One region of the Corallincola luteus genome, then DNA from elsewhere that is predicted to be linked to it. Evidence: predicted binding sites of a transcription regulator. Region 1 holds the regulator's gene; each other region holds the start of a gene.

Region 1 (10,729 bases):
ATTTGTGCCAAAATTTCGCGATAGACGCTGTCTGGGAGACCACGTAATAGGTTGGCTAAGTCATCGGTATCCATCCCCTCTGTCGCTGCGGCAACCAGTTCTGGATCCATTAAGCGGATGATGCTGTCTTTTACATCTTCCGATAGCTCTTCAAGGATCTCGCCATGCAGATCAGGGTCGACCAGCTGCCATAGGACTGCACGGCCCTTAGTAGGGGTAGACTCAAATAGAAGGGCGACATCAGAAGGATCCATCTCCTGCAAAATGCGGCGAACATGGATAAACATGCCGCTATCTAGGGCACTTTTTACCTCTTTTAATTTTTGTTGGGTAAGGTCTTGCTCTAAAGTTTCAGCCATCGCCTTAAGCCCTCCAATCGATTAAAAAAGTTCGATAGCGGAATTGTATCGTAACAACCAGAAAAATAGAGAGAATTTTTCTTTAACAGGTGAGGATTATTCGTTTTCGTCGAATCTGTCATTGATCAGGGACTCAACAGCATCCAATGCCTGCTGTGCTTCATCCCCTTCGGCAACGACCTGGATCTCTTGCCCCATACAGGTTTCCATCATCAGCAGTCCCATGACACTGGCGGCGGAAGCGGATTTTCCTTGATGCTCAATCATCACTTCGGCATCAAATTTGTTGACCAGCATGACTAACTTGGTTGCTGCACGGGCATGCAAACCCAGTTTGTTTTTTATCAGTAGTTTCTTTTCAATGCGTTGTGTCATAAAGACTAATGACCTAGTTCTCGGTGACGGATCTGAATTTCGTTACGTAACTCTTTGAACTGCTTTGCCAATGTTTCGGCAATGAACACAGAGCGGTGTTGTCCACCGGTGCAACCGATAGCGACGGTTACATAGCTTCGATTGTTCAGTTCCAGATGTGGCAACCAGGTATTGAGTAAGTTGTTTATCTGCCAGATGAATTTGGCCACGATCGGTTGGCGGCTAAAAAACTGCTCAACTGGGGCGTCTAATCCGGTCATGGGGCGTAGTTCTGGTTCCCAATGGGGGTTGGGTAAGAATCGTGCATCAAACACATAATCAGCGTCTTGCGGAATACCGTATTTAAAGCCAAAGGACTCAAATACTAAAACCAGATGGCGATCAGCATTGCCTAGTAACCGTTCTCGCACCAGATCGCTGAGTTGATGTATCGACAGCTGAGAGCTGTCTATCTGAAGATCGGCACGGGAGATAAGCGGTTCAAGTAAACGCTGCTCTGCTTCAATCGCTTGCTCCAGAGATACACCATGCTTGGAGAGTGGGTGGAGCCGTCGAGTTTCGCTAAAGCGCTGGATCAATGCACTCTGCTGCGCATCCATAAACAGAACCGTACAGCGGCATTGCTGACATAAAAGGTCGAGAATTGTTTCCAGCGTATGTGGGTCTTCGGGCAGGTTTCTGACGTCAATGCTGACGGCGATATCGCTATAGTGCCCACTTACTTGAGCAACCAGTGTCGGTAGCATGGCTACCGGGAGGTTGTCGACACAGTAGTGACCTAAATCCTCCAATACGCGAAGCGCAACACTTTTGCCTGAGCCTGAGCGGCCACTGACAATCGTTAGTTTGGGTTTTGCGGCCACGTCAGTGCTGGTCATGAATCGGTGATGATTTCGTATAATTGTTGATCGTTAGCGGCACAGCGGAGCTGTTTGAGGACTTGTTTATCTGACAATTTGGCGGCGATAGCCGACAAGGTCTTCAGATGTTCCTGACAACTCTGTTCTGGAACCAAGAGGGCGAAAATCAGATCCACCGGTTTGTTATCAATTGCATCAAAGGCGATAGGCTCATCGCACTGCAATAACACGGCGACTGCTTTATTGGCGTTAGTGATCCTACCGTGGGGAATGGCAATGCCGTTACCTATACCGGTACTGCCTTTCTTTTCACGTTCTAGAATACTTTCGAAAATGGCTTTGTGGCCATGTTCTGGCAAGTGCTTGGCTGCCAATTCACTGGCCATTTCTAATATTCGTTTCTTACTTGAACCATGGACTGCACTTCGGGTGCAGTCCAGGCTAAGTATGGATGATATATCCATAGACATCTCTAGTGAGCGTTTAGCTTTTCTTTGTGTTTTATTACTTGCCGATCGAGTTTATCGATCAACGAGTCGATAGCTGCATACATATCACGATGCTCTGCATTCGCAAAGATCTCTCCACCATTTAGGTGCAGTGTGGCTTCGGCTTTTTGGGTTAATTTCTCAACATTGAGGATCACGTGGACATTGTTGATGTGGTCAAAGTGGCGCTCTAATTTACTAAATTTTCCGTCGACATACTCTCGCAGAGAGTCTGTTACTTCTACATGATGGCCGGTAAGATTGATTTGCATAGACCTCATCCTTATTTAGTTTTATTGCCTGCTATAGCAGGCTTTTTCGCTGATTTGACGGTGGAATAGACAAGGATTCCCGATACTTCGCAATGGTTCTCCGCGCTACCTGAATTCCCTGATCTGCCAGTAGGTCAGCAATCTTGCTATCTGACAAAGGCTTATTAGGGATTTCTGCCGCCACAAGTTTCTTGATTAACGCTCTAATTGCCGTTGAAGAACATTCTCCGCCACTTTCAGTACTGACATGACTGGAGAAGAAATACTTGAGTTCGAAAATACCCCGTGGGGTATGCATATATTTTTGCGTGGTTACCCGAGAGATGGTGGACTCGTGCATATCAACCGCTAAGGCAATATCATTGAGTACCATTGGCTTCATCGCTTCATCGCCGTACTCAAAGAAGTCGCGTTGGAACTGTACGATACAGTTGGCGACCTTGAGTAGGGTGTCGTTACGACTTTCCAAACTTTTGATGAACCACTTCGCTTCCTGCAGATGAGAGCGTATATATTGACTGTCAGTGGTGTTCTTTACCGTCCGGCTCATCGCTGCGTATTGCTGATTCACTTTCAGCTTGGGTACCGAGTCAGGGTTTAGCTCAACCACCCAACGTCCAGCTTTTTTCATTACCGACACATCTGGGATCACATATTGCTCATCACCGCTGATCACTGCGCTGCCGGGGCGCGGATTCAACGATTGGATCACCCGCAGAACTTCACGTAGCTGGTCTTCTTTCAGTTTGGTCTTGCGCATCAATTGGCGATAATCCCGGCTGGCTAGCAGGTCAATATACTGGCCAATAACCTGGCGGCACTCTTTTAGCCAAGGTGTCTCTTTGGCAAACTGATTGAGTTGTACCAGCAGACACTCCTGCAATGTGCGGGCACCTACGCCAATGGGGTCGAACAGTTGTACTCGCTTAATGACCGCTTCTACTTCATCAAGTTCGATATCTTCCTGCCCTAAAGAAGTAAGAATATCGTCGGCGGTGACCGTCAGGTAACCCGATTCATCAATCCCATCGATTATCGATGTCGCAATGGCTCTGTCGACATCTGTGAACGGGGTTAATTGCATCTGCCATTCCAGATGATCTTGCAACGACTCTGTGGTTTCGCCTTGATAGGTAAAGTCGGCGTCATCACTGAACGAGGAACCTGAAACGGGCGCTGCTGAAAGGTGGTCATCCCAGGTTGTATCGGTAGGCAGTTCTTCATTGATTTGTTGTTGGTTGAGCGCCTCAGATGTTTCCATGGCTGCATCTTCGCGCTCTTCCGACTGATTATTTTCAGCATTAGCCGTGGTTTGTTCCAGCTTGTCTGTCGCGGTATGGCTTTCACCATTAAGTTGCTCACTGGTTTCTTCCGCTTCGTTTTGCTCGAGTAGCGGATTATTATCCAGCGCTTCTTGGATCTCTTGCTGAAGGTCGAGCGTCGACAATTGCAATAGCCGGATTGCTTGCTGCAATTGCGGCGTCATGGTGAGTTGCTGACCTAAACGTAACTGTAATGACGGTTTCATCTACTTCCGTGACATTTAAAATAATGCTGTTGCTGTCATCGTTAATCGGCACTCAAAAGAGCCCGATGTATCAACGCTGGTTACTTACACTATAGCCGGAATTGTTCCCCGAGATATACGTCTCGTACCTTTTGGTCGGCTAACACTTGTTCCGGTTTTCCTTCGGCGATTAACTCTCCGTGGCTAACGATATAAGCATATTCGCACACATCGAGTGTTTCTCGCACGTTATGATCAGTGATCAATACACCGAGACCACGGTCTCTTAGGTGTTGAATAATCTTTTTTATATCCGTGACTGAGATAGGGTCTACGCCAGCGAAAGGCTCATCCAACAGCACGAACCTAGGCTCCACAGCCAGCGCTCTGGCAATCTCTACTCGGCGGCGTTCACCACCTGACAGTGACATACCTAAGCTATCTCTGATGTGAGTGATGCTAAACTCTTCTAGCAGATGTTCCAAGGTTTCCGTGCGCTGTAACCGGCTTAACTCTGGACGGGTTTGCAGTACTGCCATGATGTTGTCAGCGACACTGAGCTTACGAAAAATGGAGGACTCCTGTGGCAGGTAACCGATCCCCTTGCGCGCTCTGATATGCATGGGTGAAAGGGTCACATCTTCATCGTCAATCGTGATGCGCCCTTTATCGTTGGGTACCAGTCCAACCACCATATAGAAGGTGGTTGTTTTACCTGCCCCATTCGGTCCCAATAAGCCAACTATTTGGCCATCATTCAGCGCTAAAGAGACATTCTTAACTACTTGTCTATCTTTGTAGCTCTTGGCTAATTGACTGGCTTTCAATGTCGCCATGGTTTATTCCTTACTTTCGCCGAGCTGTTGTTGCAGCTGTTCGGGGAGAAAAATGGTTGTCACGCGATCATCTTTATCTGTGCCACTTTCTGCGACCATTTTTTGTTTGGCGATATCGTAATGAATAGTTTCGCCTTTCACTACGCTGTCTTGCTGCGTCAGTACCGCTGCGCCAGTTAATTGGATAGTGTTATCTGCTAATCGGTAACGGATCTCTGCAGCTTCGGCATGCATTTTTTGACCATTTTCCAAGACCTGACTGAACTTCGCTGGTTTACCGACAGCGATGAGCACCTCTTTTCCTGCGCCTGCGGATTGCTCAACCTGCAAAGTGTCGGCAAAGATCTGTAATGTGCCTTGATTTACCGTGACGTCGTCAAAGAAGGAGATAATGCCTTTTTGAATATCGATACTTTGGCGTTTTGCATCCACGCGGACTTCTTTATGAAAGTCACTTTCAACGGCGCTTAGGGAAGCCGATGTGGTCAGCAATAAGCCGACTAAGCTGAAGGTGAATCTATTTTTCAGGTTCATAGGTCGCTTTTACATCATTTAGCACTTCGATGTGCTCTTGTTCGACGTTGCCCTTTAATCCAACTCCATCGAGTCGGTAGCCAGGCCCTTTTACTGTGACTGGTTGATCACTGCTGACATCATTGGTTGTCAGGTCTATGTCAACATAATCTGTCAGTAAGGTATTGGTTTGATTCTGTGCTGTTAGCATGGTGATCACAACATCTTCTGATAAACGCAGTAGGTTGTTTTGCTCTAATTCACCATGGCTTGCGTTTAAGGTCCAACCAGAACGCTTACCGCTTGGGTAGACGACTAACTTGGGCGCATCAAATTGCGTGAGAGTCATCGAACCATTGTAATACTTCATGTTGCTGGCCCAGATTTGATTCTCTAGCTGACCCTCTTGGTTGTAAATCCTGCTGCGCAGTGTTTTGGCCGTATAGTCAGGCCGCTGTTGTCCCTGATTCTCCGCATTAATATCGATCTCGGACTTTAGCAAACTCTGATAGTAGTAGAGCCCGATGGCAGCCCCAAACAGTATGACGGTAAAAAGAATAACCCGGTTCATATGCTCAAACCTTGGCTTGTCTCTAATTTGTCTTGTGCTTGCAAAATTAGATCGCACACCTCTCTCACTGCTCCTCGCCCACCCGGGATCACGGTTTGATAGTGGCTAAAGCGATGGAGCATGGGGTGAGCATCTTGCACGCTGATGGCGAGTCCGACCTGTTGCATCACTGGGGCATCAACCAGATCATCGCCAATATAAGCGCACTGCTCTGGCGTTAAGTTGGTCGTGGTAAGAAGGCTGGAGAATGCTTGCACTTTGTTATCTTGGCCTTGGAAAATATGAGCAACACCCAAAGCGGTCATGCGCTGTTCAACGATATTCGATTGTCTACCTGTGATGACGGCAACCGCGACGTCTGAGGATTGCAGGGCTTTAATGCCATACCCATCTCGAGTGTGGAAAGCTTTCAGTTCTTCGCCATCGTTGCCAAGATAAATTCGGCCATCGGAGAACACGCCGTCAACATCGCAAATCAGTAGTCGAATTCGCGCTGCTTTTGCCAAGATGTCGGCTTTAACATGGCCATAAAGTGTCTGAACGGTTTCTGTCATCACTTCTCTCAACATGCTTCTTTAGTGCGCTATAGCCAAGCTTAGCGTAAGTTACTGAATAAAATGATCTGGTAACCGATAAAGCAGGCCGCTAATAGGCCGCCTTCCCATTTGGCCAATATCCGTTTACCACGCCAGCCATAACAAAAAATGAACAGCAACACCGTTAACCCAATCATTATCGGTATATCGCGATACAAGGCTTGCTCGTCTATTTTACCTGGCGCCAATAGCGCTGGCATGGCAAGTACAGCAAACAAATTGAAGATGTTTGAACCGATAATATTACCCAATGCCAAATCGCCTTCATTTCGCAGGGCGCCGGCCACACTGGCGGCTAACTCCGGCAAACTGGTGCCAATGGCGATGATCGTTAAGCCAATGACTAGATCACTGACACCAAAATAGTGGGCCAGTTCAACCGCGTTTGTGACGAGTAGCTCACTGCTGCCTAATAACAGTAGAAGTCCAATGGCCAGCCACAAGATGGCTTTGGCTGTGGGAAGATCGCTTGGGATCTCTGCTTCAGCCTCCGTAATCAGGGGATCTCCAGCCTTGGCTTCCTGCATCGATATACGCATCATCAAACCAGTAAATGCAATCAGACCGGCAACTAACAAACAACCATCAATGATGCTGAGGTTGAGATCGAGAAACATCGCACTGACACCAAATGTGATTAGCAGCAAGAGCGGAAACTCACGTTTGAGAGTGGCAGAGGATACTTTCAACGGGCGTACTAAGGCGGTAATTCCCAATACCATGGCTATATTAGTAATGTTGGAACCTAATGCGTTACCCACCGCCGTGTCTGGGTTGCCATTCAGGGAGGCGGATGCCGCCACGAGCATTTCTGGCGCAGAAGAGCCGAAAGCGACAACAGTTAAGCCAATGACAAGGGGGGATATTCCAAGGTTTCGAGCCAGCCCGGCTGCGCCATAGACAAATTTGTCTGCGCTCCAAACCAGCACTATGAGGGAAACTATGACAATGAGAGCCGGAATTAGCATAAGGTTTTAATCTTTGACCGTTGATAAAAGATGCAAGGAAAGCGCCATTTTGGTGGCAGAGAGTGACATTTTTTTAATGATATGTCGAACATAGCAATAATCAGAAACAGTTTTTTGAATAGTTTTCGATTTGGTCGCGAGACGTAAAAAGGATACAATCAGCGGCCCGCTAAAGGGACAATGCGGCCAACTGGCCCCGAGAGTCGGTAGAGGTTATGGAGCATGGCAACTGAAAACGTTGTTGATATACGCAATCTTACATTTCGTCGTGGCCAGAGATTTATCTATAAAGATCTGAATTTGACCATTCCCCGTGGCAAAGTGGTTGCCATTATGGGGCCTAGCGGTATCGGCAAAACGACCCTCTTGCGTCTGATTGGTGGCCAACTAACACCGACTAAAGGTGAGGTGTTGTTCGACGGTGACGACATTCCAAGCATGAGCCGACACCAGCTTTATGAGGCTCGGAAGCGGATGAGCATGCTTTTTCAAAGCGGCGCTTTGTTTACCGAGCAGGACGTTTTTGACAATGTGGCGTTTCCTATTCGCGAACACACTGCCCTACCAGAAGAGTTGATTCGTTCTATCGTATTAATGAAGCTCGAAGCTGTGGGGTTAAGAGGGGCTAGGGATTTGATGCCGAGTGAGCTCTCTGGTGGCATGGCGCGCCGAGCCGCACTCGCTCGGGCAATTGCATTAGATCCTGACCTGATCATGTACGATGAACCGTTTGCTGGCCAGGATCCAATTTCTCTGGGAATATTGGTTAAGTTAATCCGGTCACTTAATAGTGCATTAAATATGACGTCCATTGTGGTAACCCATGATGTGCCGGAAGTGATGAGTATCGCCGACTACGTTTATATTATTGCTGACCAAAAGGTGATTGGTCAGGGCACACCAGAACGGATTCGACAATCAGAGTCGCCGCTGGTACGCCAGTTTTTAGATGGTGCCCATGATGGTCCTGTGCCATTTCATTTTCCTGCGAATAGTTTTGCAGAGGATCTTAAGGGAGTTGATCCGAAGTGATTGAGAGAATTCGTCTCTTAGGCGTCGGTGTATTGGATAGTTTGGCGGGCGCAGGAAGGGCTACTTTATTGTTGACCGCTGTGCTATTCGGGCGTTTTTCTATACGCCGTGGTTTTCCACTGCTGATTAAGCAGATTTATATCACCGGCGTTTTGTCGATGTTGATTGTCTTAGTATCAGGGCTGTTTATTGGCATGGTACTGGGATTGCAAGCCTATAATGTATTGGTGGACTACAGTGCAGAAGCCAGCATTGGACCTATGGTTGCTTTGGCCCTTTTAAGGGAACTTGGCCCTGTGGTTACCGCACTGCTGTTTGCTGGTAGAGCAGGTTCGGCCATGACCGCTGAAATCGGTTTAATGAAAGCCACTGAGCAGCTCTCTAGTTTGGAGATGATGGCAGTCGATCCGTTGAAGCGGATCGTCGCTCCTCGCTTTTGGTCTGGCATCATTAGCATGCCGTTATTGGCATTGATGTTTAGTAGCGTGGGTATTTTTGGCGGCTACCTTGTTGGTGTAGAGTGGCTGGGAGTTGATAGTGGTACATTTTGGTCGGTAATGAACTCTTCCGTTGAATGGCGGGAAGACATTGGCAATGGAATTATCAAGAGCGCAGCGTTTGCGCTGGTAGTGACCTGGATTTCGGTTTTCAAGGGATATGATGCAGTGCCTACTTCAGAAGGGATAAGTAGGGCAACCACTGAAACCGTTGTTCATTCTTCGTTAGCGGTGCTAGGACTCGACTTTGTCCTTACCGCGCTTATGTTCGGGTAAATGGATGCAAAATAGTAAGCGTTTTGATCAGCGTAAAATCGAGATATTGGTTGGCTTTTTCGTTCTGACCAGTTTTCTGGCGCTACTCATGTTGTCACTGAAAGTGGCAACCTCAGAATTGAGTACCAGTACGAGCTCGTACACGCTGTTTGCTAAGTTCGACAATATTGGTGGTTTGAAAGTACGTGCGCCGATTAAAGTTGGCGGCGTTGTTATTGGTCGGGTGGCTTCCATTGCCCTTGATCCAACAGATTGGGTGCCAGTGGTGGAGATGCGTTTAGATGCTGACTATAACCGCTTTACCGATTCTACATCCGCATCGATTTTGACATCTGGACTGCTCGGCGAGCAGTACATTGGCCTGCAGCCAGGCTTTGAAGAGTTTGAAGAAGAGAGTATCTACTTAGCCGATGGCGATAAGATCCCAGATACCAAGTCGGCATTGGTATTGGAAGATCTCATTGGGCAGTTTCTCTATAGTCAATCCAAGTAAATAGTGAGCAGGGCAACTGTGTATTCAATGATATTCAAATTTACTTCCTTTTTATCAGCATGGTTACTGCTGGTTACTGCTGCTGTCGCTGAACCGCTGCCAACGGAACTGAGGGATGATCCATTTAAGCTCGCGCAAGCTGTGTCGAAGCGAACCTTTGGGCGTATTAATACTGAACAGGAACAGCTGCTTGCACAGCCTGAATTGCTTAAGGAGATTGTGCGCGAAGAGCTCATCCCTTATGCCGACTATCGCTTTGCCGCATATAAAGTGATCGGTCAGAGTGAATTGAAAAAATCATCCAAAGAGCAGCGCGATCGCTTTGTGGAAGCATTTAAAGAGAACCTTATAGTTACCTATGCTCAGCTTTTTACTGAGTACAATGGCCAGAAGGTTGCTTTTTTACCTGGCGCGTTATCAGATGAAAACTACGCCACGGTTAAGACACTGATCCAAGAACCTGGAAGGCCAGATATCAGCGTTGACTTCAAAATGCGCCGCAACAAAAAAACTGGTCAATGGCTAGCTTATGACATGGTGGCTGAAAATCTTAGTATGTTGAGCCAGAAAGAGGCTGAATTGCGAGGTCTTATCAGACAGCAAGGGTTGGATGCGGTCACCGATTTGCTGATAGAGAAGAACCAGACCAAGATCGAGTTTCAATCTGAGTCGGAGGAGGCCAAATGAGTGCAACCTTTGAGCGGGTTAAGGCCAGCCATTTTCAGATTAGCGGTAAGCTAGATCGCCTATCGGTTCCTACCCTTTGGGACAAACGTGAAAGCCTCTGCTGTGGCGAAGGCATTACCTATGTCGACCTGTCAGGGCTTGAGCACTGTGATAGTGCTGGTATGGCCTTTCTTTTCGAGTTATTTGCCTGTCAAAGCCGTCATGGGCGCGTGCTTAATTTTGTTAATGCGCCAGAACAATTGATGCGTTTAGTCGAAGTTTCTGATCTTAACGATATCCTTCTGATTGAAGCGGCTAAAGCCGCCTGATCTTTCCAAGAGGTTGTAATGGATAACACTGAAATTCAGTCATTACTGACTGATGCACTGTCGCTGGATGAAGTACACGTAAAAAGCGACG
Region 2 (10,729 bases), on a different contig from region 1:
GCGTTCAGAAAAATCATGCCGCAGTGAGCGGATCATATTCAGGCGATCAGAGGTCGATGATTCGAGAGACTGCTCATAGTAGGCATATTTCTCACTCAGATTCTTTTTCGCTAAGTTGAGTGCAATATAGACCTGCTTGAGTAGGTCAAGTCCTCGGCCGGATGCTTGTGGCTGGCAGCAAAAGCCCATGGCGGCTTTAATTGGCAGCATATGTTCGCCAGCATGGAATGGATGATTGAACACTGACAATAAGCGATCGGGTGTCACTATCTGTTCACTACCGATAATGCCAAACACATCTGAGCTGACACGGGCGACAGTGCAGCTCTCGCCCAAGGTTTGCGATAGTCTTTCTGCCACAGCTTTGAGCAGTTGGTTGCCCGCTTCTTGTCCTAAGCCGTCGTTAATATCGGAAAATTGGTTGAGATCGACCAGCGCAACCACTTGGTCTTTACCCGCGGTGGTGATAAAGCCGTCCAAGCATTGAATAAAGCCGGCACGATTAGGCAGTCGGGTCAGCTCGTCAGTATAGGCTGCATGTTGCAGGCGCTGGAACAGGCTGACGTTTTCATATCCGACCCCAATGTTGCCGAGAAACACTTCCAAAAGGTTGCGGTCGATTTGTGCCAGCGGACGTGCGGAATCGATATAAATAGCGGCTTCGTAGTCGCTACTGGCGATAAATAATGCGGTATCGTCTTGTTCGTATTGATGGGCTTTTTCGTTTAAACAGCTTTCTACCAAATTGGCGATATGCTGGCTTGGGAGATCTTGCAGTGGCTGATTAACGAAGGGAGCAAAATCGCCAGCAGCACCTAAGACATAAATACTATTATCTGGTGTATCTTCTTCACTGCTGAATTGACCGCGCCGCGCGCACAACACACCTTCTGGCTCAACACCTAGCACCGAGGCAAGTTGGGTCAGTACGCCTTCCGCGAAGCCCTTCATTGCATGGTGTTCCATCAAATTGGCACTGGATTTGATAATCATCTCCAGGCCGCGACGACTTTGGTTGAGCATTCTTATCTGATGATAGGAACGCACAGCAGTGATAATGGAGGTGACTAAGCGATTGCGGGTGAGCTCGGTTTTGGTCTTGTAATCATTGATATCATAATCTTTGATCACTTGCTCTTCCGGTGCGTAACCCGGTTGTCCGGTACGCAGAATGATACGTACCTCATCTTGTTTTAAATCATCGCGTATATAGCGAGCAAGCTGCAGGCCGGCATCGTCATTTTCCATTACTACGTCAAGCAGCACGATAGCGATATCTTGTTCATGCTGGAGCAGTTCTTTGGCTTCATCGGCGGAATAGGCGTGCAGAAACGCAATGTCTCGGTCAAAAATGGTGAGACCATTGAGGGCGAGCTGAGTGACGGCATGTATCTCATGATCGTCATCGACGATTAGAATACGCCATTTTTCCAGTTCAGGGCCGTCTGAACCAACTAACTCTTCATCATCTGCGAAGAACAGTAGCTCATCATTATCCATTTCCTGATTATCTGCGGTCATATAGCCTGATGACACCCTTTGTACTTCAGAAGACAATCTTTTTTACGCTGATAAGTTAAGTATCAACATCTTGTACCATTTAACAATAGTCATAAGGTAAAACCTAGGCACAAATAACAATGTTCAGCGACACAAGGTTCGCAACTGTGCATTAAATCGCAGTCTAACGCCTCAATGGCGTGTTTCTCCGTTTTCCGTTTGGTCTTTAACCATAGCGTGTTTCTTCGTTTTCATCCTCTCCGTTGCGCTAAACAAACGTAGGGATCAAACTTTATGGTTGGCTGGGGGAAGGTAGGAAACTGTTGTTCATCGACGGGGGTAGCCGGTGGCCATAAAAAAAGCCACTTATCTCCCCTTTAGTTAGGCCCTGTCGGAGATAAGTGGCAACCTGGAGCTGGTTTCTTTAACGAAGAAATCTTTAGGCGCTTTCGGCCTCTTTATCTGGTTTGCTGGCGGTGAGAGGAGTGACTTTCTTTGCCGCCTCTTCCGCTTTGTAGACATGTTGGTAAACGTGATTGGTGGCTTCAATAAAGCCATCTACACTGCCGCAGTCAAATCGGGTGCCGCGGAATTTGTACGCCAGTACACAACCATCTTTTGCCTGTTTAAGAATGGCGTCGGTCAATTGTACCTCGCCATTTTTACCGGGGGGGGTCTCTTTAATCAGGTCAAAAATATCGGGTGTTAGTATGTAGCGACCAATAATGGCTAAGTTGGACGGTGCATCTTCGGGGGCTGGCTTCTCTACCATATCTTCAACACGGAACAAGCCATCTTTCATCTCGGTACCTTTGATGACACCGTACTTGTAGGTTTCATCCATCGGCACTTCTTCGATGGCGACAATAGAGCAACGGAACTGGCGATACAGTTTCACCATCTGGCTCAAAACGCCATCGTCTTCGCCAAGACAGAGATCATCGGCCAATACCACCGCAAACGGTTCATTACCTACCAAGGTTTCTCCGGAAAGAATGGCATGGCCAAGCCCTTTCATGTGGTTCTGGCGGGTGTAGGAAAAATCGGTGGTTTCGATCAGCGTGCGTATATCAGTAAGAAATGCTTCCTTCGATGTACCGGCGATCTCATTTTCGAGCTCATAACTGATATCGAAATGATCAGCGATAGCGCGCTTGCCTCGTCCGGTGACGAAGCCTATTTGATCCAGACCAGCGTCAACGGCTTCCTCAACACCGTATTGCACCAACGGCTTGTTCACGACGGGGAGCATCTCTTTTGGCATTGATTTGGTTACCGGTAAAAAGCGTGTGCCGTAGCCCGCCACCGGAAATAAACATTTGCGTATCATATGTGACACTCCTGAAACTAAACTTTGTGATAAAGACACAGCAAACAGGATGCCAAGTTAAAATATTTTTATGATTGGCACAGCGAATGCTATGTCTATACGGTGTTTTCACAGGGATTGAGGATATCTACCTCTGACCGCTAAAGGGTGAAGAATAGAAGCCAACTTGCACCAGGATTTGATACTAAAGGGGTAAGTTTGCACCATGATAGAGCAATCTCAGGAGGTGAACCGATGGCAGATCAGCGAACATTGGCGACGTTGTCAGAGATCTTGTCCCAACGTTTACAGCGGATCTATGGCAGTGACGATTGCTTAGCAAAGCTGATGCTTAAGATTGAGGCGCGAACGGCAGCGTACCAAAGGACGAGAAAAGGGCGATGGGATGAGTCAGATATTATTCTTATCACCTATGGCGATAGCTTATTGCAAGAGGGTAAGCGGCCGCTGCAGGTATTGAATCAATTTCTGCGTCAGCATTTAGCCGACACTTTCTCTGCCGTGCATATCTTACCGTTTTTTCCCTACAGCTCAGATGATGGTTTTTCAGTGATCGACTATCGGGCTGTGAACTATAAGCTCGGTACTTGGGACGACGTTGCTCAGATTGCGCAGTCTTTCGACTTGATGGCGGATCTGGTGTGTAACCATACCTCCCGTCAGAGCCTTTGGTTCATTGATTTCATTAATGGTGAGGGGGAAGGCAAGGAGTTTTTTGTCGAGTCGGATCCTGATGCTGATTACAGCTCGGTGATTCGGCCCAGAACCAGCCCGCTAATAGTGGATGTTTATACCCGTCAAGGGGTGAAGCATGTCTGGGCCACTTTCAGTGATGATCAGATCGATCTGAATTTTGCTAATCCAGATGTACTGATCGAGATGATCGATATCTTGCTTGAGTATATCGTCAAGGGGTCTCGTTACATTCGCCTCGATGCCGTGGCCTTTTTATGGAAAACCCTAGGCAGTAAATGTGTTCACCTACCCGAAACCCATGAAGTGGTGAAGCTGATGCGGGATATCTTCCGTTGGTTGGATCCAGGGCTGGTTCTTATCACGGAAACTAACGTGCCTCACGAAGAGAATATTAGCTATTTTGGCAGTGGCGATGAGGCTCAGATGGTGTACAACTTTGCTTTGCCACCGCTGATCCTACACGGCTTGAACCGTGGCAATGCCAGCTATCTCACGCGCTGGGCGCGATCGTTACCTGCTTTTCCTGCCGGTTGCTGCTTTCTAAATTTCACCGCTTCCCATGATGGTATTGGTGTCCGGGCGGTGGAAGGGATCATTCCTAAGCATGAAATAACCGATTTGATTGAATCTGTGCATCAGTTCGGTGGCTTTGTCAGTATGAAAGCTAACGGTGATGGTACAAAGAGTCCGTATGAACTGAACATATCGTTATTTGAAGCGCTTCAGGGAACGCGGAATGGGCCAGACACTTTTCAGATCTCGCGATTCTTGTGTGCGCAAACCATTATGCTATCGCTGCAAGGGATCCCTGCCCTATATATCCATAGTTTGACTGCAACACCTAACGATTTGGAGCAGGTCGAGCTAACGGGAAGGACACGTTCAATTAACCGCCATAAATGGCAAAGTGATGAGTTAAACGGGCTATTGTGCGATCCGGCCAGTGACCAGTCGCGGATTTTTTCAGCACTCACTGAGATCATTAAGATCCGGCGCAGTCATCATGCGTTTAGCCCCGACGCTTCTCAGGAAGCATTGGTGTTATCAGATACCTTGTTTGCCATTATCCGCTGTGATCCGCACTCCGGGGAGCAGATCCTTTGTATACATAACCTAACAGCCTACCCCCATGAGGTGCATGGCATTGAAAAAATACCGCAGCAATTCACTGCCGCGGGTTGTGATGAGTTGTTAACGGGAAAAACAGTGGCGCTGCATGAATTCGAATTGGCACCGTACCAATGTGCTTGGTTGGTGCCTTGTGTGGAATAGCTGAACGATTACGATTGCTTCATAAAAAAACGCCCGCAATATGCGGGCGTTCTAATTAGCGCCGTGTGAGTGTTTATCGCTTAGCTGTTGTCTGCTTCTACTGCATCGTAGAGGCGGTCAAGAAAATCAGGAACGGCACTGGTGATCCGGTTCCAGCTGGGGATAAACGGTGTTGCTGATGGATTGTCGAGGAATGCTTCGCCCGCTTCGGTTATGCACTTGGCAAACAATTCTACCGCTTCCTCTTCTGCATGGCGATCCAAGGTCAAGCCATTGATCTTGGCATCGTTGTAATAGTTTTCGATAAAGTCGAGTGCCGACCTAAAGTAGGTGGCCTTCAGGCTACGAAACGCGCCAGAATTAAACACATGTCCTTGCGTGGCCAGCTTGCGCATCATCGCTTTTGCAATATCTGTTGCCATTTTTGCCAGTCCGGCATCATGGTTGTCGATGGAGAGATCTTGATGCTTGTGATCATACACATCGGCGATATCGACTTGGCACAATCGGTTCGTATTGTAGTTACGATAGACTTCTGAGAGTACACCGATTTCCAGTCCCCAATCGCTTGGGATGCGGAGCTCGCGTAGCACATCCGCCTGCATTGAGAACTCCCCAGCAAGGGCGTAACGGAAGCTATCCAGGTACTCCAGATAGTCGTCGTAACCACAGATTTTTTTCAACGCTTTGATCAGTGGGGTGACCAACAGGCGGCAGACACGACCATTGAGCTTGCCATCGGACCAACGTGAGTAGTAGCCCTTACAAAATTCATAGTTGAATGATGGGTTGGCCACTGGATAGATCAAACGTGCGAGCATCTCCCGCTGATAGGTGACGATATCGCAATCGTGCAGTGCTACAGCCTTACCGCGACCGGAAGCGAGTACATAGCCAAAGCAATACCAGACGTTACGTCCTTTACCTGGCTGCTCCGGGGCTAAGCCTTTGTCGACCAGTAGCTGATCTAACGCGCGCAGCCTTGGTCCATCGTTCCATAGGATCCTATGGTGTTGTGGTAGACGGGAAAAGTACTCCTTGGCATGTTCAAACTCCTCTTTTGAGGCGCGGTCGAGACCAATAACCACTTCATTGAGGTAGGTAGCTCCTTTGAGCTCCTCGACAATATTGTCCAATGCCGGCGCTTGAAGCTCCGAATAAAGAGACGGCAATACCAGTGACATAGGGCGTTGACGAGAGAAGCTGGCCAGCTCCTGCTCTAACTCATCCAGTGGCCGCTGTGTGAGATTATGAAGTGTGGTCACCAGACCGTTCTGGTAAAAATCAGCCATGCATGAATTCCTTCTCAGGTAGTGAATTTATAATGTCTAATATCAGTGGATACATTACTGCGTCCCAGCCTTCAGGGCCTTGCTGGGATGCAAACTTTATCTGCTTGCCCACAGGGCTTAAGCGTTGATTTTTGGCATCGGGGATAACCACGCCAATGTCAGCACGTTCAAGCATGCATAGGTCATTTTGGCTGTCACCCAAGGCGACTGTGATCTGTTTGAACTGTGCATATTTTCTTGCGAAATGGGGTTGCAACCAATCCAGTGCAGTGCTTTTGTCTACGTGCCCCATCACATGCAAGAAGCGCCCACCTTTGAGTACTTTTAAGCCAAGGGGCTTGAGTTGCAGCTTTAACTGCGTCAATGCGGCATCACTGTCTTGCCATAACATCGGCTCACTGGCCTGTCGGCGTTTCGCCATCTGGGCATCCGCCAGAGGCAGTGAAGTACAATCTGCCACGTCGGCATCAGACATATCGGCAAAGCCGGTAAATTGATAGCCGTGCTGCTTGCGAAGTTGGTGCAGCACCTTAATGATGTTGCTGTAGTTGGGGCCTAGATTTTGGATGAAATAGCGCTGCTCACCAGCGTAAAGCTGGGTCGACAACATGCCGTCAAGCCAGACAAAATAATTTGCTGGTATACAGATGGCGCTGCCATTTTCGATGATAAATGGATGATGATTATCGAGCTGGTGGCGCAGGCTTATCACTTCCGAAAACGTTTTACTGGTATTAAGGAGCAGGGGGAAATTAGCGCTTGCCAGTAGTGCCAGAGAGCGTTGCGCAGCTGCAAAACTGTAATTGTGATGATCTAGCAGTGTGCCGTCTAGATCGCTATAGACGATCAGTTGGGCTTGGGGACTAACGATAAATCACCTCCTCATTAGCAAAGCATTTTGTTTATTTGCACCTTATCGATACCGTGGCTTTCGTTGAGGTGAAAACAGATGTCAGCCAAATCGGGTAAGGTTTTCAGTGCGTGATTAGTCAGTCGCTGATAATGCATCAGAAAACGAGCTAAGCTCTCTTCGTCCATCACGCCAGCCTGTTTTCCGGCTTTCGCCTGAAGCTGTTGTTCTTGCTGACCACGCCATTGTTTAACAGCGTTTAGGTCTGGCACTTTCAGCATTAATAGGGCGTCAATACGGGCGAATAGCGTTTGGTATGGTCCAGCTAATTGCTGATTAACATAGCGCCGCCACTGGCCATCAGCATCCTCTTCACGTTCGAGGGCGTTCATTGGGATCGCCAGAGAAGCTTCGCTTTGGGCGGGAGTGCCGACACACCAACCTTCAAAAATAACCAAGTCCACCGGGCCTTCACAGGTCTGCCAAGCTTCCATGGGATCGCAATCATCAACCGCTTTGTTAAAGCTGGGTAGATAGGTCGCTTCGTTCGCCCGTAACGTACGTAAACGGTTGAGTAGTTCGAGACCTGATGCCACATCATGGGTGCCAGGCACGCCGCGGGTTGCCAATAATGGGTGCTGATTGCGAGCTAATACATGACGGCTACGTTTACTGAGGTAGAGGTCATCAACGGAGAAGCCAACGGTACGCAGATCAAAACCCTGCTCCATCACCAGCTTGAGGAAATGGCACAAGGTTGACTTACCGCTACCCTGACCACCGTTGACACCAAAAACATAGCAAAGCTTGCCTTGGAGTAGGCGCTGACGAGAGATCCACTCACCTAACGGCAGATAGATTTGCGTGAGTAGCTCTCTGTAACTATCAGGCAACTGAAGTTGCTCACACAACTCGTTAAATGGCTGTGTGAGCTTATCAAGCAACGCTTGTTTGCGTTCCTCTGTCAGAGGAGTGTCTGGCCACAATGGTGATGCTGGCATCATCTTCCTTACAGTGCACCATTAAGGTGCGTCAAGATCGGCTCATGATTCATCACGTTCGATATTGGTGCGATTATCCAACTATCGAATGATTATAGTGACTGATTGCAGTTTGAGTGCCAGCTTGTTACCGGTGTGCTGATTTAGCTCACAAAAAGATCTATACAGCGTTCAGTAGCATGGTGCCGGTTTCAGTCATTCCCATTTGCACAAGATAGCTGATTGCGACGATACCTGCTGCCAAATACCATTTAGCATCAAGCACCAAGGTAAACAGCAACGCTGACGCCCCCAAAATCGCCCCAGCAGAGGACCACTCTGGCAGTGCGATCAGGCTAACTAACTCTGTCATGCTGCAACACACACCTGCGGCGACGATACAAGGAAAAACCGTGCGGCGGCCAGCTTGGAGTAGATTTGCAGTGAGAAATATAGGGATAAAATAGAGGCATCCAATGATGGTTGCTTCCAATACTGCACCCATAACAGCATCTCCTTAAATCATTCTTTAAACGTGCATCCGTGTTAGATGACCGACCACTTTAAGGAAATTAGCGTCAACGCCAAGTTGCTCATTCGACGGGTGTGAAGCGCGCCACTGTTTTATTTTGATGGCTGACTTTTTCTGTGAACATGGCAAGCGGTCTCACCCATAACTGCTGTTCTCCGTAAAGCGGTCGGTAGAGCACCATCCACTCTTCGGTTTCACTGTGACGTGCGAGATCGATTACCTGATACTCGCCACCTTTAAAGTGGCGATACCGTCCGGGGCGGAGTGCTGGAGTGCTGTTCAACGAGGGTTATTCTATGTCGAGAGGCTCGGCAGATAACAGCACGCCTGTGGTGTCGGCGTAAAGGTGATCTTCCGGTAGAAAAGTCACACCGCCAAAATTGACTGCTACGTCAACTTCACCAATGCTCTCGCCGTCTGCGCCAACAGGAATAGACGCCAGCGCCTGTACGCCTAGCTCAAATTCACCGACGGCATCGACATCGCGAATACAGCCATAAACTACCAAGCCTTCCCAGCCATTATCGGTCGCCGTTTCGGCAATCTCTGCATCCACTAGCGCTCGGCGTAATGAGCCACCGCCATCGATTAACAGCACGCGTCCGCTACCATCTTCCTGCACCGCGTCGCGGATTAAGCCGTTGTCTTCAAAACATTTAATGGTGGTGACCTGACCACCGAAGGAGCTGCGTCCTCCGTAGGATGCAAACATGGGTTCTACCACATCGACGGAATCGAGATAGATATCGCACAGTTCCGAGGTGTTGTATTCCATAACTGTCTCCTTGATTGATAACGGCTTTTTAGCTCGAGGCTCGCTTAACGACAAAGAGTATAAGCGCCTTTCTAGTGCAAAGCGATCTCCGTGTTGCAATGCTCGCTAACTATTTGATTTAACGCAGCTGCTGTTTCACTCGCAGGGCTGCGCTAATGTCGCTGTTTGTGGCGGTAAATTCACCGTCGTCGGTAAAGTCCCGGCAAGGGGGCTGTTGGGATAGCTGTCGATAATCTGCCAGCAGCTATCGGTCAGTGTCAGTTCAACGGGCTGCGAGCTGTAGTTCAGTAGTACCAGACGTACGTCATCATCAAGTGTTCGGGTAAACGCAAAGATCCGTTTATCGGTGACTTCAACCGCTTGGTAGTTGCCGCTCTGCAAGGCTGGCTGCTGATTACGTAACTGGATCCAGTGACGGTAGTGCTTGAGTAGTGAGCTCGGTTGTTCAAGCGCGGCAGCAACGTTATGCGTCGCGACGTTATTAGCGACGGCTCGAAATGGTGTGCCGGTGGTGAAGCCTGCACTGTTGGCGTCATCAGTCCAGCTCATCGGGGTTCGTAATCTGTGGTCGGGATCCGGATCGGTGATGTCGAGACTATGACCTATCCCTATCTCTTCACCGTAGTAGATAAAAGGTGTACCAGGCAGGGTCAGCAGCGTTGCTGCAGCCATGCGATAGCTACCCTCGTCGCCCTTTAGTTGCTCCATGATTCGGCCGCCAGCAAATGAATCGTGGTTGGCTAACAGCGTGGCCAGTTGCGCCATCGGTGCATTCTCTAGTCGATCCTTCATGCGCTGCTTGGTTTTGCCAAACTTAGCACTGGCAAGAATGGCGCCTTGTAGACCGAAATAGAACGCACTACCACAAGAGTCTGCGGTGGGCATGGGGCCATCCGGATTTTCGCAGACCATATAGCGATTGGGATATTCCATCACGATCGGACGGATGCTATCGGCGAGGAAGCGGTGATTGTCTGGCTGATTAAGCATGGCGCTGCTGCCGTTTTCGAACAGCGTGCCGACGGCGTCGAAGCGGAACCCATCGACCCCTAAATTAAGCCAGTAACGTAAGTTGTTTTGGTGGAAGCTGACTACCTCGGGATGACGCAGATTAAAATCGGGCATTTGATCCCAAAAAATACCGTAATAGAAACCGTCAGTTCCGGCATGCCAGGTTTCGTTGCCCCCCCAGTTCGGCCAGTGTTGAAAATCGTCACGCCAAATATACCAGTCACGTTTTCCCGCTAGATGCTTATCTGAATCGAGGAATAGTGGATTCTGTGCAGCGCTATGATTAATTAGGTAATCAATGATCACCCCAATGCCACGGCGGTGGGCCTCGTTTAGGAAGTGTTTGAAGTCGTCCAAACTGCCGTAATCGGGTTCAACTTTGCGATAGTCTGTTACTGCATAGCCATGATCGCGATCCTGGCTTTGCATCATTGGCATCAACCAGATCCCTTTTATTCCGAGATCTTGCAGGTAATCGAGGCGTGAGGTCA
Region 3 (10,729 bases), on a different contig from region 1:
AAACGCTTCCGACAGATCGTGGGTGATCATAAACACGGTCAAGTTTTCCTGCTGCCACAGTTCACGCACCAAGGTATGCATGTCAGCACGAATGCCGGGATCAAGTGCGCCAAACGGTTCATCCAGCAACAGTACTTTCGGCTTAGCAACCAGCGCCTGCGCCAGCGCTAAACGCTGCTGCATACCGCCGGACAGTTCATGGGGATAACGCTGAGCAGCAGGCGTAAGGCCTACCCGATCTAACATGGCATCCACCTGCAGTAACGCCTTGGCTTTTGCGCCACCAAATAAGCGACCTAACCAACGACTTTGTTGCAGCTCTAAACCGACCAGTACGTTCTCGCGCACGGTCAAATGGGGAAACACCGAATAGCGCTGGAACACGATACCGCGTTCGCCATCAGGCTCCGCCTTCAACGGCTGCCCTTCTAGCTTGATACTGCCCTTAGAAGGGATTTCAACACCCAGTAGCATTTTCAGGAAGGTGGTTTTACCGCAACCGGACGCCCCTACCAGCGTGACAAACTCTCCCTGCTCTACGTTCTTGTTGAGCCGCTCAAGCACCACGTTGTCGCCGTAGGATTTCCAAATATTTTTAATCTGGATGTAGCTCATGACTGGCCTCCTTGGCTCTGTTGCGAGTGATACCAGGGAAACGCTTTTTTGCTTATCAGACGCAAACCCCAGTCAATCAGGAATGCCAACAGGGTGATCCAAAATACATACGGCAAGATCACATCCATCGACATATAACGCCTAACCAAGAAGATGCGATAACCCAGACCGTCAGTGGCGGCAATCGCTTCTGCCGCGATCAGGAACAGCCACGCTGAGCCTAACGACAAACGTACCGCATCCAACAGGCGGGGTAACAACTGCGGCAACAACACCCGTTGGATCAACTGCCAGCTATTGGCACTCAAGGTCTGTGCCTTAATCAACTGTTCAGAGGGGATATCCAGGGTTCGCGCCTGCATGTCGCGGATTATAAAAGGCGCGATACCAATGACGATCAGCACCACTTTCGACAATTCACCGAGGCCGAAAATAATGAACAACACCGGCAAAATAGCCATGGGAGGGATCAAGGAGATAGCGACCACTAACGGCGACAACTTGGCGCGCATCAACGGCACCGCACCATTGCCCAAACCGATAATCAAACCGATCAAAGCACTGATACCCACACCCATTGCCAAGCGCGTTAAGCTACTTGCCGTGTCCTGCCAGAACAGGTACTCGCCAGTGCGTTTACTCGGCTCGAAAGCCAGACGCTGGATCGCATCAGCCATCTTGGTGATGCCGGGCAGCAGCTTGTCATTGGCATTTTCAGCCAGCCGCGCTTCTGATGCAGCCATATACACCAACAACAGCAAGATAAAAGGCAATAGCCCCAATATCCAGCGCATAGGTGATGAAGGATGACGATTCACGATTCGCATGACGTGGACTCCGGTGTCAAAGGCTAAGCGGGAGAACCGGCTGGCTCTCCCAGATCCTGATGAGTTCGATGAGCCAATGGCTTACAGTTTGATTTTGCCTTCAGCGGCCATCTGCATGTAGCTGGGATCAAAGCGGAACTGGATATTGCTTGCGTCACCGTAAACACCAGCAGGGGTTTCGATACCGATAAACGTGGCATCGGCAGCACCATCACCCAATAAGCCATGCTCGAATGAGAATTCGGCCACGTACTTCATGGTGTCTTTCAACTGTGCACTGGTGGTGAACTCAACCGCTGAAGCGGGGGTGTAGAACATCTTGGTAGAGGCAAGTTGTGCTTCGTAACCTTTCAAGTCGGTACCGGAAGCCACACCCATGGCGTAACGGGCTTTCTCACCGACGTCGCCATCAGTGCTCATCACACCCATGATCTCGTACCAGGCGCCCACCAAGGCTTTACCAAAAGCAGGGTTTTCTTTCAGGGTGTCGGTGTTAACCACTAACAGATCGATGATCTCACCAGGGATCTGCGAAGAATCAAATACCTTCGCCGCGTTCGGCATGGTCGTGATCTCAGACAGCAGCGGGTTCCAGGTAGTCACCGCGGTCACATCCTTCGTCGTAAACGCAGCCACTAGATCCGCGTCAGAAGTGTTAACCACCTTAATATCTTTTTCACTCAAACCCACGGTCGACAAACCGCGCGCCAATAGATAGTGGGAAACCGACAGCTCAACCAGATTCACCTGTTGGCCCTTAATGTCGGCCAGTGACGCGCCCTCTTTTAGCACTACGCCATCATTGCCGTTGGAGAAATCACCAACAATCAGTGCGGTAGAATCAACACCGCCAGCGGCGGGAATGGTCAGGGCATCCATGTTGGTCATGGTACAGCCGTCAAAAGCGCCAGCGGTGTACTGGTTGATCGACTCAACGTAGTCGTTGATCTGCACAACATCGATCTCGATGTCATATTTGTCCGCCCACTTGTTTACGATGCCTTCCGCCTCGCCGTAATGCCAAGGCATCCAGCCAACGTAGATGGACCAACAGATCTTGAAGTTGTCTTTAGCGAATGAAGCGGGAGATGCGAGCAGTAATAGCGCGAGTGCCGTGGCTTTGATTTTCATTGAGCGTACCCCTTTCGTATTGGCGTTTTTTATTTGCGCAGAAGGTGACGACGGCATCACTGCCTTCGGTTCATCCTCCCGGGCTTTTATCCCGCCGTGTAACCTCGAAAGAGGTCGTTCGCTCTCGGACCAGACACTTGCGATGCAAGCCGGAACCCTAGCCAACTATTTTCCAAATTGTCGGAACAGTAAAGGCAAACAACGCCATCAACTCTTCTGCTGCAAATACTAATACAAATGCTGTGCCAACCAATAAAGCACTTATAAAACAGTTAATTAAATGAAACAGAGTTCAAGACAGATAAACTTCCGCCCCAAAACGGGGCAGCCAACGAGATCTACATCACTGCGATTGGGCAATTAGAGTGCATCGCCCAACCTAGTTAAGAAAGCAATACTCGACCATCGAAACAGAATGCTGCTTCACTCCAATTATTGTTGCGAAATATTAGGCTATGCTTTTGACATAGCAACGTTTTCTAACTTCATAACGAGCCAACAGAAACTCGGGCAAAGTCACGATGACACAAAACGAAATGATAGAGCTGCTGCATTCATTGGCTGTCTTCAAAGACCTAAGCCACCGGCAACATGTTGTGTTGGCAAAATACGCGGTAATTGAAGAGATACCAGCGGGTGAGATATTGATTTCAGATGGTGTTTGCTTTGACAGGCTAAGCCTCATTCTCTCGGGTAAAGTCGGTTATTACCGGCAAGAGCGAGGCGAGGCGGAATCATTAGTGATGGAATCTTACCAATCCTATTTTGTCGGTATATTTGGTTTACTTTTCAAACGCAGCCCGGGGGTGAAAGCCCGCGTGCTTGAACCTGTAAAAATGCTATCGTTGCAATTTGAACATATTGCTTTCTTTGAAAAAAATGAACCTGCGATCGCCTTAGCCTTGTACAAAAACATCTCCATGCTTTGTGCTGAAACGATACTAAGAGTGATAAATAAATGAATAGGTTATGTGGCTAGTCCCCTCTGCGGCAGCGACATAAGTGATTATTTTCTAAGTAAAAACATCGTTCTCCCAGTTACCATGCAGTAGCCCTCAACCTGTAGTGTTTAATGCGCCCGCGGAGATCGGCTTATTCCATCTCCAAAACATAAGCTCCTCTGTCATTCTAGTGCTCTCAAGTTCACTGTTTTGTCCTTGAAACAAAATGAACGCTTTATCGATCTGGATCGTATAGTCAGCGGTAAGTGGTCAGCGCTACACTGAGCACTGCAACAGATTGCCATAGAGATGATTAATGAGAGTACCTAACAGATGAGCAGATGGTTGTTCCTATTCGTTGTTGTTATCAACGCGTTGGCATTAAGCAATGCTCAAGCCGCCTCAGAACCACAACAACATCCCCATATCGAAGTCCAGCTGGTCAGCGAGTTCAGTCATTGGCAGCAGGATACCCCCAACTGGGTGGCGGTGGTCTTGCGGCCTGAGCACCATTGGCACACCTACTGGGTTAACCCCGGAGAATCGGGTTTACCGACACGGATTAATTGGACGTTACCAGATGGCGTTGAGGCGGGTGATATCGTTTGGCCAACGCCTGAGCGGATTGAAGCGGCGGGGATCATTAACCTAGGTTTTGAAGAAGAAACCCTACTGTTGGTGCCACTGACCGGCGAGCCCAGCGCAGAGAGTCCCGAGATCAATATCCGCGCTGACGTGAGCTGGCTGGTGTGTAAAGAGAGCTGTATCCCCGGCAATGCGACGCTCCAGATGACGCTGGCAAAACCGGACGGCAACATTCCGCTGCCGACAGAGTTTGCCGCAGCCTTTGGCCAAGCCAGAAGCCAAACAGCAACACCCTTGTCACTGACGGCACACACCAGAGTGCTCTCCGCTGAGGCTGAACAACGGACGCTGCAATTGGCGATTACCAGCAGCGCGTTGCAGCAAGCATCAGCAGATTTATCATTGACCATGCTGGCTGGCAGCGATCTGTTTGTCGAACAAGAGTCCTTAGTACAAGCTTCGGCATTGCCCCGTTGGCAGCAACAGGGTGACACACTAGTGGCCAGTCTGGCGCTAAACGATTACTTCACAGCCCTTCCCAAACAAACCGCTTGGTTATTGATCACACCGGATAATAAGCGCCTGCGGTTCAGCGCAACCGCTGGAGATTGGCCAGCCCCCTCGGACACAGCCGTTACCGCACCCGCAGGATCTGCACAGAACGGCGCACATTCACTGCTGATCCTGATGCTGATGGCACTGATCGGTGGCTTACTGCTTAACCTGATGCCCTGTGTTTTCCCGGTACTGGCGATTAAAGCGGTCAGCCTGATGAAGTTAAGGGGCAAAGAGAAACGCGAAGCCCGCTTGCATGGGTGGCTCTATCTCGGAGGGATCCAAGCATCGCTCCTGCTACTCAGTGGCTTACTGCTGCTACTGAAATACTCAGGGCAACAGATCGGCTGGGGCTTTCAGTTGCAAGATCCCTGGTTTTTGGCGGTACTGGCGTCCTTGATGCTCGCCATGGCTCTGGCGCTGTTTGGCGTGTTTGAACTGGGCGCACGTTTTATGTCAGTTGGCCAAGCGCAGATCAGCCGTGGCGGCCATCAGGCATCGTTTCTTTCTGGCGTGTTGGCCGTGGTGGTCGCCAGTCCCTGCATGACGCCGTTGATGGCACCCGCCATCGGTACGGCGTTGACCTTGCCCGCCATTGAGATGATCCTAATCATGCTGGCATTGGGCTTTGGCCTTGCCCTGCCTTTGTGGGCGATCAGCATGTTACCGCGACTGGCAGCGATGTTACCCAAGCCGGGGCCTTGGCTGGAAACCTTTAAGCAAGCGATGGCCTTTCCGCTGTTGCTGACATCAGTGTGGTTGCTCTGGCTACTCAGTAACCATCAAATATTGGCGGTGATAGCGACCCTACTGCTATGGGTGATTGTGGCTATGTTGGTGTGGATGCGCCGTCGCCAGTTGCATCGTACCTTTGTTGTGAGTCTGGGGTTGCTTCTCGCTGCTGGCATTAGCTATCAATTCACTCTATCGGCAACGCAATCAGAACAAGCCCTGCCCGAACAAGCCTATAGCGCGGAACGGCTTAGCGACAGCTTGTCATCAAACCAAGCGGTGCTGGTCAATATGACCGCTGATTGGTGTTTAACCTGCAAGGTAAATGAACGGATAACCTTTGCTGATAGCAAGGTAAAAGAAGCGTTTAACCAGCTGGGTATCACTTACCTGGTCGGTGACTGGACCCATAGAGATGCCAATATCACCCAATACCTGGATCAATTTCAGCATGCAGGCGTCCCCCTGTATGTACTTTACGATAAGCAAGGTAACAGTCAGGTGTTACCACAGCTGCTAACCCCGACACTTTTGATCGATTCGTTAAACAAAGCGGTACAAGTGAAACCAAACCGACAACCACCAGTGGAGTAATCACATGTTGAAAATCACCCTCGCGCGCTTTTGCAAATACGCCCTGATGATAGCTACCTTAGTGAGCAGTTCGTTGGCATTCGCTGCCGCTAAACCTGGGCAGGCCGCACCGGATTTTTCACTACCAAGTGCCAGTGGCGATACTGTGAAGCTATCGGACTACCAAGGAAAATACGTGGTCCTGGAATGGACCAATCATGATTGTCCCTTCGTGAAAAAACATTACGGCAGTGGCAACATGCAGGCACTGCAGAAGCAATACACTGGCGAAGATGTGGTATGGCTATCGATAATCTCGTCGGCACCCGGTAAGCAGGGTAACGTTTCAGCCACTGAAGCGATGACGTTAACCAAAAGTCGCAATGCCCACCCAACCCACGTGCTCCTAGACAGCAGTGGTGACGTAGGCAAAGCTTACGGCGCAAAAACCACGCCGCATATCTATGTGATCACACCACAAGGTGAACTGGCGTACATGGGTGCCATCGACAGCATCAAATCAGCCGATCCTGCCGATATTCCAAAAGCAGACAACTACCTGCAGCTGGCGATGGCTGATCTCAGCCAAGGCAAAGCAGTAGCTCAACCACTCACCAAGCCCTACGGCTGTTCAGTGAAGTACTAGCCTAAGACGTTAGGCAATACGCCAACATGTTCTGCAGGAGCGGCTTGTTGGTGTATTGCCCTATAGAGATAGAAGCTCAGTGCAAGCCAAGTGAATGGAGCTGCCTTCCTTGCATAGAGAGCACGTAGGAATTGGTCAAATAAACAGCTGTACTTTAAGATCCAGTCTCTGTACTATGCACGCAGCTCGAAAGAAAGCCTATTGTTTACATTCTCCATGACGTTGTTTTATTCGTAATTCCTCGCCCTGTAGTATCTAAGTATCAGTCTATTTTCTCGCTAAAATTGCCTTTCCATAGGCGCAAATATATTTAAATATCAGGATGTTATTATGTCTAACACAGTAAGCGGTACAGTAAAGTGGTTTAACGAAGCTAAAGGTTTCGGTTTCATCGAGCAGAAAGATGGTCCAGACGTATTCGCTCATTTCAGCGCTATCGCCAGCACAGGTTTCAAAACCTTAGCTGAAGGCCAACAGGTAGAGTTCATCGTAACTCAAGGCCCTAAAGGCCCACAGGCTGAGAACATCGTAGCTGTATAAGCTGCCTCTCAGTTACAAAAAAGGACACGCCTCACGGCTTGTCCTTTTTTTGTCTTTAAAACAGGATTGATACTGCGCCGCTCGCGGAAGAGCTATGGCATCTGCTGATAAGATAATGCGCTGGCAGCTACTCTGCTGCAACCAGACGCTGGTATAGCTGGTCTTTCATCTCCGCTCTTTCATGTTTAAGTTGTTGCATCGCCAGGTCATCAATCGGCGCACCATTCAGTTCGAGTACCCGTATCTTTTTATCTAAGGCGTTGTAATTCTTATTCTCTTTCGCAAAAGATTCATCACTTTCAATAAGTTTTGCTATGAGATCTTGGTATTTAGGAAAATCATGACCGAGAGAATGGCTTTCACCCAACATACACACCCCTTTCTTTCGTCAACGACGAAATCTGATTTATTAGAGTTAGTAAATGTAGCAGCTATCGGGTGATTAACCCGTGGGTTAGAGCATCGATCGATTGCTCAACCGAAATCACCTAGCCAGAGGTGTGGCTACTCATCAGATAGACCTTCTCATCCATCATACTTTTCGGCGCTGACGGATCTTCAGGATCATAGAGCAGACTATGTTGGCCATACAGCAGCTCCACTTGGTAATGCGCTTGGTATAGCGCTGCTATCTCTGCATCTACCATTAAGGCAGAATTGCTCACCGCTTCATCTGCTGATTCTGTTGTCATCAGCAGTATCTGAGTGGGTTGCGCTAAGGTTTGTTGAAAGTGTTCGATATAACGGGGGCGCAGCTCGGCGGCAAACGCCGTCAGCGATGTGCAATCATAAAGCGTGCGAATGCCATGCAAATCATTAGCGGTCAGATCAAAAACATCGCCACACCAGATCTCAATATTGCTCGCACGCCAGATAATAAAGCGTCCTCTTTTCTCGCGGCTGGGTTTCACCTGCCGGGATTCGAAGTAGGCCTTGATGGCGATCCTGCTCAATTCGACGCCCATCACTCGATAGCCGAGATCGGCGAGCAGATCCATATCATGGCTTTTGCCGCATAACGGCACCAGGATCTTTTCATTCGCGGGCAGGTTCAGCTGGGATAAAAAGCGGCGCAGCAAATGATGGCTAACCGCTTGGTGAAAGCCTATGTCGTTACGCTTCCACTTCTCTTTCCACAGGAGATTACTCATCGACGGCTTAATAAGCGTCGAATAACCGTAAGATCCTGACCTATCCCTTGGCTGGCAAAACGGAGGAGAGACAACATATTGACCGCTATCTAGACAGGTATGAGTGCTACCATCCCATATAAGCGAGCAAATAGACATCTTGTTATCTGAAAAGCGCTACCACCACTTTGCTACCTGGCAAAAGCGGTGGCCGCCATCATAGGTCTCAGGCTACTTTCAGTGCTTGTTGCTGACTGGCTAAATACTCGTTGTAGCTGCCCTGGAAATCGATCACCTGCTGATCTTTAATCTCGATCACCCGCGTTGCCAGTGACGAAACAAATTCACGGTCATGGCTAACAAAGATCAGTGTGCCTTCATAACCAGCTAACGCCGAATTCAAAGCTTCAATCGCTTCCATATCCAGGTGGTTGGTTGGCTCGTCCATGATCAAGACATTGGTGTCCATCATCATCAGTTTGCCAAATAGCAGGCGGTTCTTCTCACCACCGGAGCAAACACGTGCTTTCTTGTTGGCATCATCGGCAGTGAACAATAAGCGCCCCAGCATGCCCCGCACCATTAAGTCATCATGTTTCGGCGTACGCCACTGCGACATCCACTCAAACAGTGTTAAATCGTTGTCAAAATCTGCACTGCTGTCTTGCGGGCAGTAGCCAATAACGGCGTTTTCTGACCACTTAACCTCGCCGACATTGGCTTGCAGCTCATCAACAAGGCAACGTAAGAACGTGGTTTTACCGGCGCCATTCTCACCGATAATCGCCAAACGCGCCCCAGCTTCCAGGATCACATCGCCATTATTGAACAACGCTTGCTGCTCAAAACCGTGACCGAAGTTTTCCAGCACCAATGCCTGACGATGCAATTTCTTATGCTGCTTAAACTGCAGCGATGGTGAAACACGGCTGGATGATTTCACTTCATCCAACTGAATTTTATCCATCTTTTTAGCCCGAGAACTCGCCTGTTTGGCTTTGGATGCGTTCGCAGAGAAACGATTAACGAACTGTTGCAACTCCTCCAGCTCGGCACTCTTCTTTGCGTTCGACGCATGCAATTGCTCGCGGATCAAACTAGAAGCCGCAGTAAATGCTTCGTAGTTACCCGGATAGATGCGCAACTCACCATAATCAATATCAGCCATGTGAGTACAGACTGAGTTCAGGAAGTGGCGATCGTGGGAAATAATGATCATGGTGCACTTACGCTGATTCAGCACGGTAGCTAACCAGTTGATGGTATGAATATCCAGGTTATTGGTTGGTTCATCCAGCAACAACAGATCAGGATTAGCGAACAGTGACTGCGCCAGTAAAACCCGCAACTTGCGGCCTGGTGCGATCTGACTCATCAAGCCAAAATGCAGCTCCTCCTCAATCCCGGCTTGCAACAGGATCTCACCCGCCCGACTTTCTGCGGTATAGCCATCCATTTCAGCGAACTGGGTCTCCAACTCTGCCACCGCCATGCCATCTTCTTCACTCATTTCGAGCTTGCTATAGATGGCATCACGCGCCTGTTTCACTTTCCATAAAGCCACATCGCCCATGATCACCGCATCCACTACGCTGTACTCTTCAAAGGCGAACTGATCCTGGCTAAGCGTACCGACTGTGAGTCCTGGCGTTATCGAAACATTGCCCGAGGTGGCGGTTAACTCACCGCTTAGGATCTTCATGAAAGTCGATTTACCGCAACCATTGGCGCCAATCAGGCCGTAGCGATTGCCATTACCAAACTTGGCGGAGATATTTTCAAACAGAGGCTCAGCACCAAACTGCATGGTGATGTTAGCGGTGGTGATCAAAAGGAATATCCTTGATAGAAGGCGGTATCGGGCATAACGCACAAAATTGCGAGAAGTGTGCTGCGAGAGGGTGCGCACTATAGAGATTTGCGACGGCTATGTCGAATAAGATTGTATGCTAAATAGACGTTTTTAAGCTTGGTCGTTAACGGCAGAACCACGTGATGGAGCCAAGTCAGTGCACCATCGGCGCACTGACTCCTGAAGTATCAGCTATCTTCCTGCGCAGAAATTACCCTGTTTCTACCGGTTTCTTTGGCATGGTATAGCGCCTGGTCTGCGCGCTTAATGAGTTGATTGAGTGCCTCACCAACCTGACACTGGGCGACGCCGAAGCTAGCAGTCACTTTTATCGGATAATCGAAGCTTAGGCTGAGTAGTTGTTGCCGCAACTTTTCAGCAAGGCTAGCAGCACCATTCAAGGTCGTCCCTGCACTGACCACCATAAACTCTTCGCCACCCCAGCGCCCAACACAATCAGCCTTACGGACTGTCTCCTTCATCAGTTCAGCGACACGAGTTAACACGGCATCTCCCGCCTGATGACCAAAATTGTCATTAACCTGTTTAAAATGGTCCAAGTCGAGGATAATCACTGAGAAAGTCTGCTGATAGCGCTTAAA

What was found. Region 1 encodes sigma-54, which starts transcription at its own class of promoters, with help from an activator protein. Its sites were predicted from a motif close to GTTGGCACGNNNNTNGNNT; they were not measured.
Region 2: the regulator sigma-54 is predicted to act here: its motif matches at 8,047-8,065, upstream of EZV61_RS00360 (kinase).
Region 3: the regulator sigma-54 is predicted to act here: its motif matches at 2,805-2,823, upstream of EZV61_RS11655 (putative urea ABC transporter substrate-binding protein).

The regions. Positions count from the first base shown of each region.
Region 1 is NZ_SJXE01000003.1:67,654-78,382, forward strand. It holds gene mgtE (magnesium transporter) at 1-359, opposite strand, end outside; gene EZV61_RS08350 (HPr family phosphocarrier protein) at 456-734, opposite strand; gene rapZ (RNase adapter RapZ) at 740-1,612, opposite strand; gene ptsN (PTS IIA-like nitrogen regulatory protein PtsN) at 1,609-2,058, opposite strand; gene hpf (ribosome hibernation promoting factor) at 2,067-2,354, opposite strand; gene EZV61_RS08370 (RNA polymerase factor sigma-54) at 2,386-3,882, opposite strand; gene lptB (LPS export ABC transporter ATP-binding protein) at 3,972-4,697, opposite strand; gene lptA (lipopolysaccharide transport periplasmic protein LptA) at 4,701-5,231, opposite strand; gene lptC (LPS export ABC transporter periplasmic protein LptC) at 5,215-5,781, opposite strand; gene kdsC (3-deoxy-manno-octulosonate-8-phosphatase KdsC) at 5,778-6,335, opposite strand; gene EZV61_RS08395 (calcium/sodium antiporter) at 6,377-7,345, opposite strand; gene mlaF (phospholipid ABC transporter ATP-binding protein MlaF) at 7,568-8,377, shown strand; gene mlaE (lipid asymmetry maintenance ABC transporter permease subunit MlaE) at 8,374-9,150, shown strand; gene mlaD (outer membrane lipid asymmetry maintenance protein MlaD) at 9,155-9,643, shown strand; gene EZV61_RS08415 (MlaC/ttg2D family ABC transporter substrate-binding protein) at 9,671-10,330, shown strand; gene EZV61_RS08420 (STAS domain-containing protein) at 10,327-10,638, shown strand; gene ibaG (BolA family iron metabolism protein IbaG) at 10,657-10,729, shown strand, end outside.
Region 2 is NZ_SJXE01000001.1:84,367-95,095, forward strand. It holds gene EZV61_RS00335 (bifunctional diguanylate cyclase/phosphodiesterase) at 1-1,521, opposite strand, end outside; gene galU (UTP--glucose-1-phosphate uridylyltransferase GalU) at 1,940-2,830, opposite strand; gene EZV61_RS00345 (sugar phosphorylase) at 3,065-4,798, shown strand; gene EZV61_RS00350 (glycosyltransferase family protein) at 4,879-6,090, opposite strand; gene EZV61_RS00355 (HAD-IIB family hydrolase) at 6,083-6,961, opposite strand; gene EZV61_RS00360 (kinase) at 6,976-7,941, opposite strand; gene EZV61_RS00365 (hypothetical protein) at 8,102-8,425, opposite strand; gene EZV61_RS00370 (DUF1653 domain-containing protein) at 8,514-8,735, opposite strand; gene rraA (ribonuclease E activity regulator RraA) at 8,742-9,227, opposite strand; gene EZV61_RS00380 (alpha-amylase family glycosyl hydrolase) at 9,363-10,729, opposite strand, start outside.
Region 3 is NZ_SJXE01000005.1:118,221-128,949, reverse strand. It holds gene EZV61_RS11665 (ABC transporter ATP-binding protein) at 1-615, opposite strand, end outside; gene EZV61_RS11660 (ABC transporter permease) at 612-1,442, opposite strand; gene EZV61_RS11655 (putative urea ABC transporter substrate-binding protein) at 1,524-2,573, opposite strand; guanidine-I (ykkC/yxkD leader) riboswitch at 2,647-2,745, opposite strand; gene EZV61_RS11650 (cyclic nucleotide-binding domain-containing protein) at 3,110-3,535, shown strand; gene EZV61_RS11645 (protein-disulfide reductase DsbD family protein) at 3,848-5,980, shown strand; gene EZV61_RS11640 (thioredoxin family protein) at 5,985-6,605, shown strand; gene EZV61_RS11635 (cold-shock protein) at 6,936-7,145, shown strand; gene EZV61_RS11630 (HP1242/YdcH family protein) at 7,273-7,515, opposite strand; gene EZV61_RS11625 (class I SAM-dependent methyltransferase) at 7,634-8,296, opposite strand; gene EZV61_RS11620 (ABC-F family ATPase) at 8,502-10,106, opposite strand; gene EZV61_RS11615 (sensor domain-containing diguanylate cyclase) at 10,316-10,729, opposite strand, start outside.